DNA from 4 places in the Variovorax multivorans genome. Region 2 is predicted to be linked to each of the others. Evidence: predicted binding sites of a transcription regulator. Region 2 holds the regulator's gene; each other region holds the start of a gene.
What was found. Region 2 encodes sigma-54, which starts transcription at its own class of promoters, with help from an activator protein. Its sites were predicted from a motif close to TGGCANGNAANCTGCTTT; they were not measured.
Positions count from the first base shown of each region.

Region 1: a site for sigma-54 is predicted at 2,479-2,496, ahead of ACSFCA_RS20585 (nitrate- and nitrite sensing domain-containing protein). Genes of this name have one in related genera too.
Region 3: a site for sigma-54 is predicted at 1,494-1,511, ahead of ACSFCA_RS17940 (pilin). Genes of this name have one in related genera too.
Region 4: a site for sigma-54 is predicted at 2,586-2,603, ahead of glnA (type I glutamate--ammonia ligase). Genes of this name have one in related genera too.

Region 1 covers NZ_JBPJZL010000007.1:341,858-346,031, reverse strand. The annotation lists gene ACSFCA_RS20600 (Hsp20/alpha crystallin family protein) at 91-462, shown strand; gene ACSFCA_RS20595 (alpha/beta hydrolase-fold protein) at 651-1,409, shown strand; gene tsaD (tRNA (adenosine(37)-N6)-threonylcarbamoyltransferase complex transferase subunit TsaD) at 1,342-2,406, opposite strand; gene ACSFCA_RS20585 (nitrate- and nitrite sensing domain-containing protein) at 2,527-3,789, shown strand; gene ACSFCA_RS20580 (CmpA/NrtA family ABC transporter substrate-binding protein) at 4,134-4,174, shown strand, end outside.
Region 2 covers NZ_JBPJZL010000015.1:37,291-41,464, forward strand. The annotation lists gene ACSFCA_RS29965 (phospholipase D family protein) at 1-1,109, opposite strand, end outside; gene rpoN (RNA polymerase factor sigma-54) at 1,120-2,721, opposite strand; gene lptB (LPS export ABC transporter ATP-binding protein) at 2,739-3,533, opposite strand; gene lptA (lipopolysaccharide transport periplasmic protein LptA) at 3,530-4,174, opposite strand, start outside.
Region 3 covers NZ_JBPJZL010000006.1:367,380-371,553, reverse strand. The annotation lists gene ACSFCA_RS17950 (CHASE2 domain-containing protein) at 1-530, shown strand, start outside; gene ACSFCA_RS17945 (3',5'-cyclic-nucleotide phosphodiesterase) at 560-1,363, shown strand; gene ACSFCA_RS17940 (pilin) at 1,571-2,086, shown strand; gene ACSFCA_RS17935 (pilin) at 2,239-2,757, shown strand; gene ACSFCA_RS17930 (pilin) at 3,151-3,330, shown strand; gene ACSFCA_RS17925 (sulfatase-like hydrolase/transferase) at 3,370-4,174, opposite strand, start outside.
Region 4 covers NZ_JBPJZL010000002.1:24,271-28,444, forward strand. The annotation lists gene glnL (nitrogen regulation protein NR(II)) at 1-459, opposite strand, end outside; gene ACSFCA_RS03675 (hypothetical protein) at 462-971, opposite strand; gene glnA (type I glutamate--ammonia ligase) at 1,125-2,540, opposite strand; gene ACSFCA_RS03685 (competence/damage-inducible protein A) at 2,687-3,487, opposite strand; gene ACSFCA_RS03690 (EI24 domain-containing protein) at 3,484-4,174, opposite strand, start outside.

The DNA.
Region 1 (4,174 bases), on a different contig from region 2:
GTGTCAAGCGGCACTCACGATTGAACGGCCGCGCAGTGTAAGGGACACACATTCCTTGTCCCCATTGTGTTGATTCAGGAGTTCTTCATCATGTTTTTCGCCCCCACCCTTCGCACCGCCCGCTTCGCTCCTCGCGCCTATGACCGCTCGTTCGAACGCTTCGTGAACGAAGCCTTCGCCGGTGCCCGCCGCTCGCCACTCGTGGAGCAGGACGACAAGAGCTGGACCCTCTCGCTCGACGTGCCGGGTTTCACGCGCGAAGACCTCGCGATCAGCATCGAAGGCGCCGTGCTGCGCATCGACAGCAAGGCCGAAGCCAAGCGCCAGTTCAAGGCCGCCTACGAGCTGCCGCAAGACATCGACGTGGCCACCAGCGAAGCGAAGCTCGAGAACGGCGTGCTCACGCTGAAGCTCGGCAAACTGGTCCCCGTGAGCCAAGCCACTCAGTTACAAATCAACTAATTTGGCCTATGCCCACAAGAGGAAAATGTTAGTTAAGGCCTCGTTTTGACTTTAAACGAGCACCTTATTCACAATAGCGCTAGATAACGTCACATGATGTGACGTTTTCCCAGAACTTTCTTCTTCGTGGGCGTCTCGTAAACGCACCGAACTCGCTACGGTGCGGTTCGGGTGCCCCCAAAGGCACCATGAAAACGCACCTTCAATCCGCCAACCCCAACGAACAATCCGACACGCTCCTGGTGTTCCTGCCCGGGGCATACCTGAAGCCCGACGAGTTCGAGCGCGAAGGGTTCATCGCAGCCGTGCGCGAACGCCATCTGGCGGCCGACTCCCTGCTGGTGGACGCGGATGTCTCCTACTACTACGAGCAGACGCTGAGCGATCGCCTCCACACCGAGGTCATCGAGCCGCAGCGCGCCAAGGGCTACAAGTCGATCTGGCTCGTGGGCATTTCCATCGGTGGCTTCGGTGCGCTCATTCACGAACTGGCACGGCCGGGCTCGGTGGACGGCATCGTGGCGCTCGCGCCCTACCTGGGGCGCCGGGTGCTCGGCGCGGAGATCAAGAAGGCCGGCGGCCTGCGCGCCTGGCAGGCGCCCACCGGGCCGCAGCCCGACGAAGAGCCCGACCGCAAGCTCTGGCCCTTCTTCCAGCAGTACCTGGAAGCCCAGCCGTCGCAGAACCTGCCGCCGCTGTATCTGGGCTTCGGGCTCGACGACCGCTTTGCCAGCAACCACAAGCTGCTGGCCGACGCCCTGCCGCCGGGGCGCGTCTTCACGACCGAGGGTGGCCACGACTGGCCGCAGTGGCGCCAGCTGTGGCGCAATGTGCTTGACGTACTGCCGCTGCCGGCAATCGGTCGATCGAAGCAACTGCTTACGCAGTCTCCGGTAGCGAAGCCTCAGCCGCTGGCGACAGCGAGGCCATGGGCCATCGCGGCCTGACGTCGAAGGCATAGCGCTCGCTCGCCTGCGACAGCCCTGACTGCAAGCGCATCGCCGCAGCCATGGCGATCATCGCGCCGTTGTCGGTGCACAGGTGCAGCTCCGGGTAGTGCACGCGCACCTTGCGCTTCGCGCATGCGGCATTCAGCTGCTCGCGCAGATTCTTGTTGGCTCCCACTCCTCCCGCAACCACCAGCCGCCTGAGTCCGGTCTGGTCGAGCGCGGCGAGCGACTTCTTCAGCAGCACCTCGACGATGGCCGCCTGCGTGGACGCTGCCAGGTCGGCCTTGTTGGCTTCGAGCTGGTCGCCGAGCTTCTTGGCCTGCGTGAGCACGGCCGTCTTCAGGCCGGCAAAGGAAAAATCGAGATCGCCGCTGTGCAGCAACGGCCGCGGCAGCTTGAAGGCCGTCGCATTGCCGCCTTCAGCCAGCTTCGCAAGCCACGGCCCGCCGGGGTACGGCAGGCCCATGAGCTTGGCGCTCTTGTCGAAGGCCTCGCCGGCCGCGTCGTCGATGGTTTCGCCGAGCAGCTTGTAGCGGCCCACGCCGTCCACCCGCATCAGTTGGGTGTGGCCGCCCGACACGAGCAGCGCGACGAACGGAAACTCCGGCGGATCGGCGCTCAGGAACGGCGACAGCAGATGCCCTTCGAGGTGATGCACCCCCAGCACCGGCTTGCCCAGCGCCACGCCCAATGCGCAAGCCACGCCGGCGCCCACCAGCAGCGCGCCTGCCAGGCCCGGTCCGCGCGTGTAGGCCACCACGTCGATCTCGCCCAGCGTGCGACCGGCTTCGGCCATGACGGTCTCGGTCAGCGGCAGCACGCGGCGAATGTGGTCGCGGCTGGCCAGTTCGGGCACCACGCCGCCGTAGGCTTGGTGCATGGCGATCTGGCTGTGCAGCGCGTGCGAAAGCAGCAGCGGCAGCGCGTCGCCGTGCGACTCGACCAGCGCCACGCCGGTTTCATCGCAGGATGATTCGATTCCCAACAAGAGCATGCCGCCGAGTGTAGGCGGCGCCCTCCGCTGGCGCCCGCGAAGGGGCAAACGGTGCCGGCCTCCACGCCCCCGGGGCACGGATGTTGCAGTGACTGAGCCAGAGCCCCGCGCCCACCCACCATGAAATCCGGACTGAGTTTTCTGATTGCCGCTCGCCGCTGCGAAATCGACGAGCTGGATCAGCTCGCCCGCACCAGCGAGCTGGTGGGCGTGATCGGCCGCCTCGTCCACGCGCTGCAGCGCGAGCGGGGCATGTCGAACATGTTCCTCACCTCGCGCGGCGCCCGCTTCGCCGACCAGCGCGGCCCGCAGATCGCCGAATGCATTGCGCTCGAGCAGGAGGTGCGCGCCGGCTTCGACCAGCTCGAGGCCGACAACCACCGCGGCGCGGGCCCCGGCAACAGCGCGCGCCTGTTCAGCCGCATCGCCTGGGTGCTCCCCGGCCTGGACGCCCTGCCCGGCCTGCGCCGCCGCATCGACGCGCTCGAACTGAAGCCCGCGCAGTCCACCGCTGCGTTCGCCAAGCTCGTCGCGGGCCTGCTGTCGGTGGTGTTCGAAGCCGCCGACGGCGCCACCGACCCCGAGATCTCGCGCCTGCTCGTCGCGATGTTCAACTTCATGCAGGGCAAGGAATTCGCCGGCCAGGAGCGCGCCTTCGGCTCCGCCGCGCTGGCGCTGGGCCGCAGCGACGAGGCGCAGCGCCTGCAGTGGCTGCACCTGATCGAATCGCAGGAGCGCTGCTTCCAGGTGTTCGCCGATTTCTCCGGCGAGGCAGTGCTCGCGCTCTGGCGCAACAGCCAGCCCGATGCTGAAGTGGTCGAGCTCGAACGCATTCGCCGGCGCGGCAACACCTCTGCCCCGGCCGACGTGCCGCTCAGCCAGGCCTGGTTCGACTGCTGCACCCGCCGCATCGACGCCATGAAGATCGTCGAAGACCGTCTGGCCGCCGACCTGCGCGCGCTGTGCGAACGCAAGACCGTGCAGGCCCGTAGCGAACTGCAGGAATACCGGCAACTGCTCGACACGCTGGCCCCGCAGGCCGGCGCCCTGTTCTTCGACGATGCCGATGCGCAGTCGGCCGCGCCTGCCCAGTTCGGCCGCCATCTCGAACGCTCGGTGCTCGACATGGTCCAGGAGCAATCGCACCGCCTGCAGGCCATGAGCGACGAGCTCGAAACCGTGCGCGCCTCGCTCAACGAACGCAAGATCGTCGAGCGCGCCAAGGGCCTGCTGATGGCGCACCGCCGGCTCAGCGAAGAAGACGCGCACAAGATGCTGCGCCAGACCGCCATGAACCAGAAGCGGCGGCTGGTCGACGTGGCCGAGTCGATGCTGGCAATGGCCGACTACCTGCCCATGCTCGACCGCGCGCCGCCGCGCTGAAGCGGCCTGGACCGTTCAACTTGGTGCAGTGCACAACAACCGTGCCATCGGCACTTCCCGGCCTGATCGGGCCCTCTCCCATGCTGTAGGGCCGCATCCCGCTACTTTCTTGATAGCAGCCCACAGCTCCCGAAGGCTGGCACACCGCTTGCAAGCAATAAGTTCGTAGGCCCCTCAATGGGTCTTCAGGCAGGCGGCACCCAACGGCGGGTGTCTCCCACCGAACCGGACAAAGGCGTCCCCATCCCGCAAGGGCTCGTTTTCGAGCAGCCCCTGCGCGGTGCGGACGCCTTTTCGTTTTTGTCTTTCTTGTTTTTGTTTGTCTTCAACCGGAGCCCCGCCCCATGACCGACCTGCTCAAAACCCGCCTCAGCCGACGCCGCGT
Region 2 (4,174 bases):
ATCTTCACGTTGCGGCCCCGGATCTCGCGCATCACCTCCAACCCCGAGGCGCCCGGAATGAGGTAGGGCGAGACGATGGTCACCTCGGAGCGCGCGCGGCGCATCTGCTCGACCACGTTGTAGCGCACGCTGTCGACGTCCAGCAACGGCACGCCGCCGTAGGAGGCGGTCTTGCCGATCACGCGCTCGGGCGAATCGGCGTAGGCCTCTGCGGTGGCCCAGATCAGGCCGAGCTTGCCGGCGTTCAGGTCTTCCGCCATCGGGCTGTAGCCGAGCAGGTCGTTGGGCGCGGGCGGCGGCGGCGGTGGCGTGGTGTCGGGGCCGGTGGCGACGTCGAAGCGCTTCTGCAGTTCCTCGCGCGACAGGTCGCTGGCCACCACCGACTGGACCGGCCGCACGTAGATGCTGTTCCAGTACTGGTCGAACAGGCTGCCCAGCCGCGGGATCAGCGCGCCGGTGACGAAGGTGTCGAGGTCGAGGAAGTTCTCGCCCGCGGTGCGCCTGAAGTACTGGTTGCCGATGTTTCGCCCGCCCGCCACCGCCATCGCGCCGTCGGCAATGAACAGCTTGTTGTGCATGCGGCGGTTGACGCGGCTGAAGTCGAAGAGCGAGGCGCTGAAGCGCTTCAGCAGGCTGCCGCGCCCGGCCGGGAACGGGTTGAACAGCCGCAGCTCCACGTTGGGCGTGGCGGCGAGGCCGAGCAGCAGCTCGTCCTCGCCGGAGGTGTAGAGGTCGTCCATCAACAGCCGCACGCGCACGCCGCGCAGTGCGGCATCGCGCAGGGTGCGCATCAGGTAGCGGCCGGTCTCGTCGTTCTCGATCTGGTAGTACTGCACGTCGAGCGTGCGCTGCGCGCGGCGGGCCAGCTGGATGCGGGTATCGAAGGCGAAGTCGCCGCCGGGCATCAGGCGAAAGCCGCTCAGGTCGGGGTCGGGCTGCGAGGCCAGCGCGATCTTTCCGAGAGCGGTGTCGGCCGACACGGTCATGGCCTTGGTGGGCGGGCGCGGTGCCTCGTCGGGCAATGTGGCGCAGCCTGCGAACAGCAAGACCGCCGCCATGACGAAAACCCAATGCCCACAACGCGACAGCGACAGCAGGCGACGGGTCATCGGCGTCTTTCTACAGGGCCTTGCGAAGGTTGGCGGGCGCAATGCGCAGCGCCTCGCGGTACTTGGCCACGGTGCGACGCGCGCACTCGATGCCCTGCTCTTTCAGCATCTCGGAGATCTGGCTGTCCGACAGCGGCTTCTTGATGCTCTCCGAGCTGACGAACTGCTTGATCAGCGCGCGCACCGCGGTGCTCGATGCATTGCCGCCGGTCTCGGTGCCCAGCGCCGAGCCGAAGAAGTACTTGAGCTCGACCGTGCCGAAGGGCGTGGCCATGTACTTGGCGGTGGTCACGCGCGAGATGGTCGATTCGTGCAGGCCCAGCTCGTCGGCGATCTCGCGCAGCACCAGCGGACGCATCGCAAGCTCGCCGTGCACGAAGTAGCTCTTCTGCCGCTCGACGATCGCGTTGCTCACGCGCAGGATGGTGTCGAAGCGCTGCTGGATGTTCTTGATGAACCAGCGCGCTTCCTGCAGCCGCTGCGACAGCGCCTGGCTGCCTTCGCCCTTGTGCGACTTGAGTGCGCCGGCGTAGATGTCGTGCACGCGCAGGCGCGGCATCACCTCGGGGTTCAGCATAACGCGGAACTTCACGTTGGTGCCGCGGCCCGTCTTGGTGACTATGACGTCGGGAATGACGATGTTGCGCTCGACGTCGACGAAGCGCCGGCCCGGCTTGGGCTCGAGCCGCGCAATGATCTGCAGCGCCGAGCGCACCAGTTCCTCGTTGCTGCGGGTGAGCGTGGCCAGGCGCTTGAAGTCGCGGCGCGCGAGCAGCTCCATTGGCTGCTTGCAGATGGCAATGGCGATCTTGCGGACCAGCTCTTCTTCGTCGGTCTCGTCCTCGCGGGCCAGGGCGCGCAGCTGGATGCCCAGGCATTCGCCGAGGTCGCGCGCGCCGACGCCGGCCGGCTCCAGGCTCTGCAGCAGGCCGAGCGCCACCTGAAAGTGATGCACGAGGTCGTCGAACTGGTCGTTGTCGTCGCCGGCCAGGCCCGAGGCCAGTGCGGGCAGCGAGTCTTCGAGGTAGCCGTCGTCGTTGAGCGATTCGATGAGAAAGCGCAGCGCGGCGCTGTCGTTTTCGTTCAGCCGCAGGCTCAGCGCCTGGCGGTGCAGGAAGGACTGCAGCGATTCCTGGCTGCGCGCGAGTTCGGTGGCGTCGGCGCGTTCGTCATCACCCAGGTTGTTCTGGCGCGCGGGCGCGTCGCTGCCCCATTCGCTGTCGTCGGGCGCCATGTCGACGGTGCCGTCGCCTTCCCAGTCGGGCTCGCGCTCGGTGATTTCGGCGGCGGGGCCGTCGGTGTCGGCCGTGGTGGTGGTGCTTGTTTCGGTGGAAGCAGTGGACGCGCTGGCGGCGGGGGAAGCGAAGTCGCTCTCGCCGTCGCCGCTATCGCCGCCGTCGTCGCGCGGCACCGGGGCATCGGCCGTGTCGAGCCCGAATTCCTCGCGCGCCGCTTCTTCAGCCGTGCGCTCGAGGAACGGGTTCTCGTCGAGCATCTGCTCCACCTCCTGGCTCAGTTCGAGCGTGGAGAGTTGAAGCAGCCTGATCGACTGCTGCAGCTGTGGCGTCAACGCCAGATGCTGCGAAACGCGAAGGGATAGCCCTTGCTTCATGGGAACCGCCCCCGCCCTTACATGCGGAAGTGTTCGCCCAAGTACACCCTGCGTACCTCGGCGTTGTCGACGATCTCCGAGGGTGTGCCTTGTGCCAGCACATGCCCGTCGCTGATGATGAAAGCGTGATCGCAGATGCCCAGCGTTTCACGCACGTTGTGGTCGGTGATGAGCACGCCGATGCCGCGCTCCTTCAGGAAACTGATGATCCGCTGGATTTCGATCACGGCGATCGGGTCGATGCCGGCGAAGGGCTCGTCCAGCAGGATGAAGCGCGGCTGCGTGGCCAGCGCACGCGCAATTTCGACGCGGCGGCGCTCGCCGCCCGACAGCGCGAGCGCGGGCGAATCGCGCAGGTGGTCGACGCGCAGGTCGGCCAGCAGTTCGGCCAGGCGCTCGTCCATGTGCTGCTTCGACAGCGGCGCCATCTTGCCGTTCTCGTCGGGCTCGCTCTGGAGCTCGAGCACGGCGCGCACGTTTTCCTCGACCGTGAGCTTGCGGAAGATCGAGGCTTCCTGCGGCAGGTAGCTCAGGCCCATGCGGGCGCGGCGGTGAATGGGCATGTGGGCGATGGGCTCGCCGTCGATGCTGATGTCGCCCGCGTCGGCGCGCACCAGCCCCACGATCATGTAGAACGAGGTGGTCTTGCCCGCGCCGTTCGGCCCGAGCAGCCCGACGACTTCGCCCTTCTGCACGTCGAGCGAGACGTCTTTCACGACCGTGCGGCTGCCATAGCTCTTCTTCAGGCCGCGCGCGATCAGGCGGCTGCCCGGTGCGCCGTTGGCGTCCTGCGTTCCAGCGGTTTCGATCACTTGCGGGTTTCTCCCTGGTCACTGAGCGTGGTGCTCGGGCGCAGGCCCTTGCCGGGTGCGGGCGTGGGCGCCGGCGGCGCCGCCTTCGCACCGGCCGGGGCCGAGGCACCGGCCGCCGGTGCGGTGGCGGCCTTGGGGGTCAGGATGGTCTTGACGCGCCCGCCCGGGGTGGACGCGTTGACGGCGGTGTTCGGCGGCACGGTGGAACCGTTGACCGTGTAGGTGTCGTTGCTCTGGTCGTAGACGATCAGCGCGCCCTGGCTTTCGTCGTTCGGCGTGGCGCCGAGCAGGCGGCGCATGGTGGCGTTGCGGATGAACTTGACGTTGTCGGCACGGCTGTCGTACTCGATGACTTCCGATTCGCCCTCGATCCACTCGTCGGGCGCGTTGCGCTTCTGCTTGTAGTAGGCCCGCTTGCCCGGAGCCGCCGTGACCACGCCGTACTGGTAGCCCTCGGGGTCCTGGCGTACATCCATGCGTGCGCCACGGATGATGATCGTGCCCTTCGTAACGAGCACGTTACCGGTGAACACGCTGGTCTGCTTCAGGTCGTCGTAACGCATCGAGTCCGACTCGATGTTCATCGGCTTGGTGCGGTCGGCGGTTTCGGCCAGTGCGCCCGAGGCAAGGCCGGCCAGCAA
Region 3 (4,174 bases), on a different contig from region 2:
ACATCAACCGCATCCACCGCGCCAGCGGCCGGCCCGAGATCAGCGTGGGCATCGGCATCAACAGCGGCGTGATGAGCGTGGGCGACATGGGCTCCACCGCACGCCGCAGCTATACCGTGGTCGGCGACGCGGTCAATCTCGCATCCCGCCTCGAGGGCCTGAGCGGACACTATGGCGTGGAAGTCGTGGCCAGCGGCGCGACATGCGAACTGGCGCCCGACTACATCTGGCAAGAACTCGATAGCGTTCGCGTCAAGGGAAAGGCACAAGCCGTTGCCGTTTTTACGCCTCTGGCCGCACGCACACCCGAAGCCGCGGCGCAGACCCAGCAACTGCTCGACCGCTGGAGCGAAGTGCTCGCGGCCTATCGTCGGCAGGACTGGGCAATGGGCCGAAACTTGCTGGCCCCCCTGCTCGCCGCAGATGCCAAAAAAGTCCTTTACCAGCTCTACGCCCAGCGTTTAGCCTCGATGGCGTTGCGACCGCAAGACCCTGATTGGGATGGCGCAACCCGGTTCGAAACCAAATGACGACAGACACATACAAGGGGTCTCTCACAATGCAGGTTCGTGTGCTGGGTTGCTCAGGCGCCATCGCCAAAGACTGCCGCACCACCTCGTTCCTGGTCGACACGGACCTGCTCGTCGATGCGGGCACGGGCGTCGGAGACCTCACGCTCGATGAAATGGTCCGCATCGACGATGTCGTGCTCACCCACAGCCACCTCGACCACATCGCCGCGCTCCCCTTGATGCTCGACGCCGTGGGCAGCCGCCGCACCCAGCCGCTGCGCGTGCACGCGCTGAAAGCCACCATCGACGCGCTGCGGGCGCACGTGTTCAACAACGTCATCTGGCCGGATTTCGAGAGCATTCCGAGCATCGAGGCGCCGTTCGTGAGCTTTCACGACATTGCGGTCGGGCAACGGCTGCCGCTGGGCAGCCGCGAGCCCAAGCTGGTCGAGGTGCTGCCTGCGGTTCACACCGTGCCGGCCTGCGGCTTCGCCGTGCGGCGGGCCGAAGGCGGTGCTCACTGGGTGTTCAGCGGGGATACTGAGCGCAACGCGCCCTTTTGGGAGCGGGTGAACGCGATCGATGTGGCGATGCTGGTGATCGAAACGGCCTTCAGCAGCCGCGAGCAGGCGCTGGCTGAGCGTAGCCTGCACCTGTCGCCCGCGGTGCTGGCTGATGAGCTGGCGCATATCGGGCCGGGGAAGCAATACCCGATCTACATCACCCACACCAAGCCCACCGAAACCGACGAAATCATGAGCCAGATCGAGGCGCTGATGGACGAGCAGGTGGCGGGGCTGGCGCAGCGGGATATTCGCTGGCTGAAGGCGGATGGGATCCTGACTTGCTGATGGCGAGTGATGCGTTGGCATGACAAATTTGTCACCAAACGTGGCGTCTTGAAGCAACTTGTGTCACACGACGTAACGACAATGTGATCAAAGTTGACGTGTTCGGTCAGCAGGAGGCTCTGGGGGCGGGTGGCACAGATGCTGCGGAAGGTACCTCGCTCCGGGCAGGTTCCCGGGCGTAACAACCAACCAACCTGGAGTTAGTGAATGAACCGTCGTACTATCGCCCGCCGTGCACAGGCCGGCTTTACCCTTATCGAATTGATGATCGTTGTGGCGATCATTGGTATTTTGGCTGCCATCGCTATTCCGCAGTACCAAACTTACATTGCCAAGTCGCAGGTTGCACGCGTAGTTTCGGAAACCGGCGCGCAAAAAACGGCAGTCGAAGATTGCGTGAACAACGGTCAAGTGACCGCTGGCGGAGCCACCGACACAACTCACTGCGGCGGGACCGCAACCGGCTCCAATCTGCTGACCGCCGCTTCGGGCAACACGGTGAATGGTGGCGCGCCCGCAACCGCCACGCTCGGCGCCCCGGTGCTGAACTTCGTTACCGCTTCCACCCCCACGATCACCTCGACTTTCGGTGGCAGTGCAGCCGCGGCTCTGACGGGCAACACCGTCATTTGGGCCCGTGCGGCTGACGGCAGCTGGGCATGCGCTTCGAACGTTCTGAAGAAGTACGCACCTGTTGCATGCCCCACGACCTCCGCAACGTAATCTTTCAATTCAGAAAAGGGGCCGCCTTCGGGCGGCTTTTTTGATTGTCCATTTGGTGAAATCGCCTTTTTATAAAAGGCGGCGTGGCACGCGGCGTGCTGGTAGACAAACTCCTCGGACTCCATTTTCAACTGGTAGGGAAAAATTAGATCATGACAAATCGATCTGCCATTGAATGCACGCAGCGCGGCTTCACCCTCATTGAATTAATGATTGTCGTGGCGATCATTGGAATTTTGGCCGCTATAGCAATTCCGCAGTACCAGACTTATGTCGTGAAGTCCCAAGTTGCTCGCGTTGTGAGTGAAACAGGTACCCAAAAGACAGCAGTAGAGGACTGCATTAACAGCGGTCAAATTACTGCCGGTCAGGCCAGTGATGCAGCTCACTGCGGTGGTACTGCCACCGGTTCAAATATGTTGACACCAGCCACCGGCAACACTGTGAACGGCGGAGCTCCCGCTCTTGCGACACAGGGCGCCCCAGTTCTTAATTTTGTAACGGCCGGTGGCCCGACGATCGTTTCGACGTTCGGTGGCTCTGCCTCTACTGCCATTGCAACTGCCACGATTACTTGGACTCGTAACGCAGCTGATGGAAGCTGGGCTTGCGTTTCTACTGTTCTTAAGAAATACGCCCCCTCTGCGTGTCCGACCAGTTCGGCGACGTGATTTTTAAGCTGAGATATGAGCCAGCTTGGGGTGGCTTTTTTATGCGCCTTCCAATATCGCTATATTTTAATCGAAGTCAAAATATGACGGTTTTTTGCTGATTGAACTGATGATTGTCGTTTCGATTATTGAGGTGCTCGCTGCAATTGCTGTTTTTTAGTATCAAAATTACGTTTTCAGATCGCAAGTTCAGCATTTTGTAGGAGAGGCGGCTGCAATAAAGTCTGCAGTTGAGATTTGCCTTCCGAGCGGAAAAAATAATTTGGAAAATCCAGGGAAGGCTGGCAATTGCGATCCTCAAGCAATAGGCTCCGATTTACAGGCGACCGGCGGCAACCCCGCTCCCTCTGTTGCCGAGACTTGGTCGACCGTTGGCTCCAGTGTGTTCCACAGGTGTTCTTGTCTACTACCGTCCCGTCGACGATCGTGGCGATATTGGGAAATTTAGCGGAAGCGCCACTGCAAGGCGCAACCGCAGGCGCAATTACGTTAAGGCGAGATTTTGATGGCTCTTGGAGTTGCAAATCAGTGAACATCGATCCTAAATACGTCCACTCTGCTTGCCCTCCTTGATGGAGCGGTGCCCAGCAGCGCCATACTCAATTCGATTATTTAGTGAACGGGCCCATGCCTGAATTGGCGTTCAAGGCGCTCCCTGACTGCTGGGGCTAGGGCAGCGGAACGGTTTGTCAAGAGCTGCTGCCACTCCTCTCGCAACGGTTGCTTGACCTCAGGGGTCACATCCTTGGTTTCGTGAGGATCAGACAGCAAATCGAATGTAAATTGCTTGTTTGCATTGACATCACTCCAATGCTTATAGAGCTTCCCTGGCGTGCGCCCATCGACCAGTCCTATTAGTTGAGCTTGTTGAAAGTAGACGATCCGGGCCTGAGTCGAATTTTGCAGGGGGACGCCGTCCCAAGATCGAGGGGTGGGCATATCAAGAAGCCCCAGCAGCGTGGGTGCGATATCGACTTGTGAGATCACTGGATCAGGTCTTAACCCGTCTGCGTTGGCTGTACCGTACGAGAGAAGTACAAGCGGCACGCGAAGCGATTCCTCCCATACGCTGTGCGTGTGACTGTAAAGGCCCCGCTCGCCGAGCGACTCACCATGATCGCCGGTAATAAGGACAAGGGCATCGCGCAAGTACCCTCGCGCCTCCAGCATCTTGAGGATGTCGCCAATCACACGATCAGCTTGCAGGATGCCTCTGTCGTAGAAGTTCGTGGCGCGCTGTGGCATCTGTGCGTCTCCAGAGCCCCAGCGAACCGCGGTGTAATTTTCGCCAGGCCCGAACTTCGGCGTATCGTCAAAGCGCTTGCCGAGTGCATGTGACGACATTAGATGAAATTGAAACATCGTCGGCTTTCCATCCCAAGGACCGAAGTCTTGGAGGCGATCAGTGACCAATCGA
Region 4 (4,174 bases), on a different contig from region 2:
GCCGCCGAGCGGGTTCTTGATCTCATGCGCGAGATTGCGGATGAGCTCCTTGTTGGCCTGCGCCTGGTCGATGAGGCGCTCTTCGCGGTCTTGCCGCACCTGCTGCTCGAGCGGCGACATCTCGATGATGAGCTCGCCCTTCTTGTCGCCCTGCGCGAGCGTGACCTGCACAGGCATCAGCTCGTGGTTGACGCGGCGCAGGAAGGCCTCGTAGCGCAGCGTTGCAAAGTCGTTGCTGCTCGCGCCGTCGATGGCCGTGCGCAGCACCTGCGGCTCATGAAAACACGCGCCGAACTGCGAACCTTCGAGCGTGCGACGCGAGGTGCCCAGTGCGTCTTCGAGGCCTGCGTTGGCGAACAGCACGGAGCCGTTGCTGTTGACCACCGCGATCAGCGTGGACAGCAGGTCGAAGGACTGGAAGCGCGGATTGGCGCCGGTCGCCTTCTTCCCGAACACCATGACTACTGCGGCTGCTGCTTGTTCGGCAAGCGGCCGATTTCGCGGCGGATGCCGGCGATGTCACTCTCGTTGCGCGCCAGCTCTGCCTTCATTTCGGCGACGCGGTCCAGGTACTTCTGGTAGTTGCGGCCTTCGCTGCCCTGCTTCTCGGGCTCGCCGTTGTTGTATTCCTTCTGCAGCTCGGCCTGGCGCGCCTCGGCCTTCTTGAGTTCGGCCTCGAGCACCGAACGGGCCTCGCCGTCACGGGCACGCTGGTCGACACCTTCGACACGCGGACTGCCCGCCGGTGCGCGCGCCGCCGAGGAGCCGCCGGACGACGCGGAGCCACCGCCCGAAGACTTGGTACCTTGCACGACCGTGACGTTGCCGCCTTCCATGACCTTGCAGCCCTTCTGCTGGGCGATGGTGGCGTTGTTGGTGTACTCGTTGCCGCAACGCCAGACGCGTTCCTGCGCGAGCGCCGGCAGCGCGATCAATGAACCGGCCAGGAAAATGAGAGAAGCAGTCTTCATGTGTATCGGTGGAGGGCGGCGACAAAGGTGCATTTTCGTGCAATTCGATGCCACCAGTGACAAGATGTTCCACTCCATTGAAAAAGGACGGCCGTGGCCGTCCTTTTTCATTACATCCCCGCCAATGGATTGGTGAGGCTGTACTTCGCGCGATTACAGCGAGTAGTACATGTCGAACTCGACCGGATGGGTCGCCATGCGGAAGCGCGTGACTTCCTGCATCTTCAGATCGATGTACGCATCGATGTACGCATCGGTGAACACGCCGCCCTTGGTCAGGAATGCACGGTCCTTGTCCAGGTATTCCAGGGCCTGGTCGAGGCTGTGGCAGACGGTCGGGATCAGCGCGTCTTCTTCCGGCGGCAGGTGGTACAGGTCCTTGCTGGCGGCTTCGCCCGGATGGATCTTGTTTTCCACGCCGTCGAGACCGGCCATCAGCAGCGCAGCGAAGCCCAGGTACGGGTTCATCAGCGGATCGGGGAAGCGCGCTTCGACGCGACGGCCCTTCGGGTTGGCCACGAACGGAATGCGGATCGAGGCCGAGCGGTTCTTGGCCGAGTAGGCCAGCTTCACCGGGGCTTCGAAGCCGGGAACCAGGCGCTTGTAGCTGTTGGTGCCGGGGTTCGTGATGGCGTTCAGGGCACGGGCGTGCTTGATGATGCCGCCGATGTAGTGCAGGGCGAAGTCAGACAGGCCTGCGTAGCCGTCGCCGGCGAACAGGTTCTTGCCGTCCTTCCAGACCGACTGGTGCACGTGCATGCCGGAGCCGTTGTCGCCAACGATGGGCTTGGGCATGAAGGTGGCGGTCTTGCCGTAGGCGTGGGCCACGTTGTGGATCACGTACTTCTGCAGCTGGACCCAGTCGGCGCGCTGGACCAGCGTGCTGAACTTGGTGCCGAGTTCCATCTGGCCGGCGTTGGCCACTTCATGGTGATGCACTTCGACCGGGATGCCGAGCGATTCGAGCACCAGGCACATTTCCGAGCGCATGTCCTGGAAGCTGTCGACCGGGGGAACCGGGAAGTAGCCGCCCTTGACTGCCGGACGATGGCCGGTGTTGCCGTGCTCGTATTCCTTGTCGGTGTTCCACGAGGCTTCTTCGGAGTCGATCTTCACGAAGCAGCCCGACATGTCGTTCTTCCAGCGGACGCCGTCGAACACGAAGAATTCGGGTTCCGGACCGAAGAAGGCGGTGTCGCCCAGGCCCGAAGCCTTCATGTACGCCTCGGCGCGCTTGGCGAGCGAACGCGGATCGCGCTCGTAGGCCTTGCCGTCGGCGGGGTCGATCACGTCGCAGGTCAGGATCAGCGTCGTTTCTTCGAAGAAGGGGTCGATGTTGGCGGTGTTCGGGTCGGGCATGAGTTGCATGTCCGAAGCTTCGATCCCCTTCCAGCCAGCGATGGACGAGCCGTCGAATGCGTGGCCCGAGGTGAATTTGTCTTCATCGAAAGCCGAGACCGGCACGGTCACGTGCTGCTCTTTGCCACGGGTGTCGGTGAAGCGGAAGTCGACGAACTTGACCTCGTTTTCCTTGACGAGCTTGAGTACATCGGCGACGGTCTTTGCCATCAGTTTCTCCTGAGTTGGATGGTGGTTAGGAATACAGGGACGAGGGATGCAGTTTCTGTGCCATTGTCACCTCACTCGATGAGGCTTTAGTGGCCGCCGCAAACCCCAAATGAAGGCGGAATTTCACCAAAATGGTGCGTTCAGCATCAACGCACCAATTCTGGACCAAGCTTGGCATCAAAGGTGTGCAACCCTTCGATCAGCTGGACATAGGCGGCATCGAGCCGGCCGGGGTCGCCCTTGACGCCCAGCTCGATGTGGCGGCCGTATTCGGGGTGATCGACGCTCGGCAGGCTGAACACCTTGATGCCGGCGTGGGTGGCCTCGATGGCCTGCATGAGCGGGGTCAGCGTGGCTTCCATGGCACCGAAAACGATCACCGACTTCTCGGCGACGGCATTGCGGGTAAACAGTTCGGCGTAACGGCCGTCGAGCACGGACTCGATCATCGGCCAGGCCATGACGGGGAAGCCCGGCACGAAGTGCACGTCGCCGACGCTGAAGCCCGGGATCTTGTTGTACGGGTTGTAGATGAGCACGGCGCCTTGCGGAAACACGCCCATGTTGAGCCGGTGCACGTTGTCGGAGCGGTCGGGCTCGTAGGGCACGCCCTGCTCTCGGGCGGTGTCCTGCATGCGCTCACGGATCAGCAGTTCGGCCTCGGGGTGCAGCGCCAGCGGCACGCCCAGGGCCTTGGCGGCGCACTGGCGGGTGTGGTCGTCGGGCGTGGCGCCGATGCCGCCGGTCGAGAAGACGATGTCGCCCGAGGCGAAGGCGCGCGCCAGCGCGGCCGTGATGCGTGCGGGCTCGTCGCCCACGTATTCGGCCCAGCTGAGCTGCAGGCCGCGCGCGGCGAGCAGCTCGATGACCTTGGCCATGTGCTTGTCGGCCCGCTTGCCGGAAAGGATCTCGTCGCCGACGACGATGAGACCGAATGCGCGTGTCATGGTGAACCCCATTGGGAAAGAGCGGCCTTGCTGGCCTCTTCGGCTTCGAGGGCCGGTGTTGCGCCGTTGGCGGCCAATGCCTCGGCCACCGCGCGCTGGGCACGCAGCCGCGCGAGCGCGTCGAGGCAGTAGTGAGCGAACCAGAGCGCCGAGAAGGCGAAGACCAGTGTGTAGATCCAGATGGCGATCGGCACCAGCACGAAGAAGGCGGCGGCGAACAGCAGGCCCGATGCCCAGACGATGCTGGGCGCCGCGCCCAGGTAGCCGCACAGCACGCCGATGCACAGCAGCGGCAGCCGGTGCGCGCGCAGCAGCGCGGCGCGCTCCTCGGGGCTGGCGTGCTCGGCCAGCGCATCGAAGCTCATCACGCGGTAGGTGAGCCAGCCCCAGATCAGCGGCGGCAAGATCAGCACCAGCGGCGGAATGAGCCACAGCGGCATCGACACCACGAGGGCGATCAGCGCCAGGATGGTGACGCCGAGCGAACGCGCGACGCTGCCGAGGAACGACGCGCCCTTTTTCTGTTCGAGCGAGGGAAAACGCCGCTCGCCCACGAGCTTGGTCAGCGCAGGCGCCATGAAGCCGGCCACGATCAGCAGGCAGACCACCACGATCAGCGGCGTGGCGGCGAACACCACGACCAGGGACACCAGCGCGAAAGTGACGTCACCCGAGAAAAGACGCCCG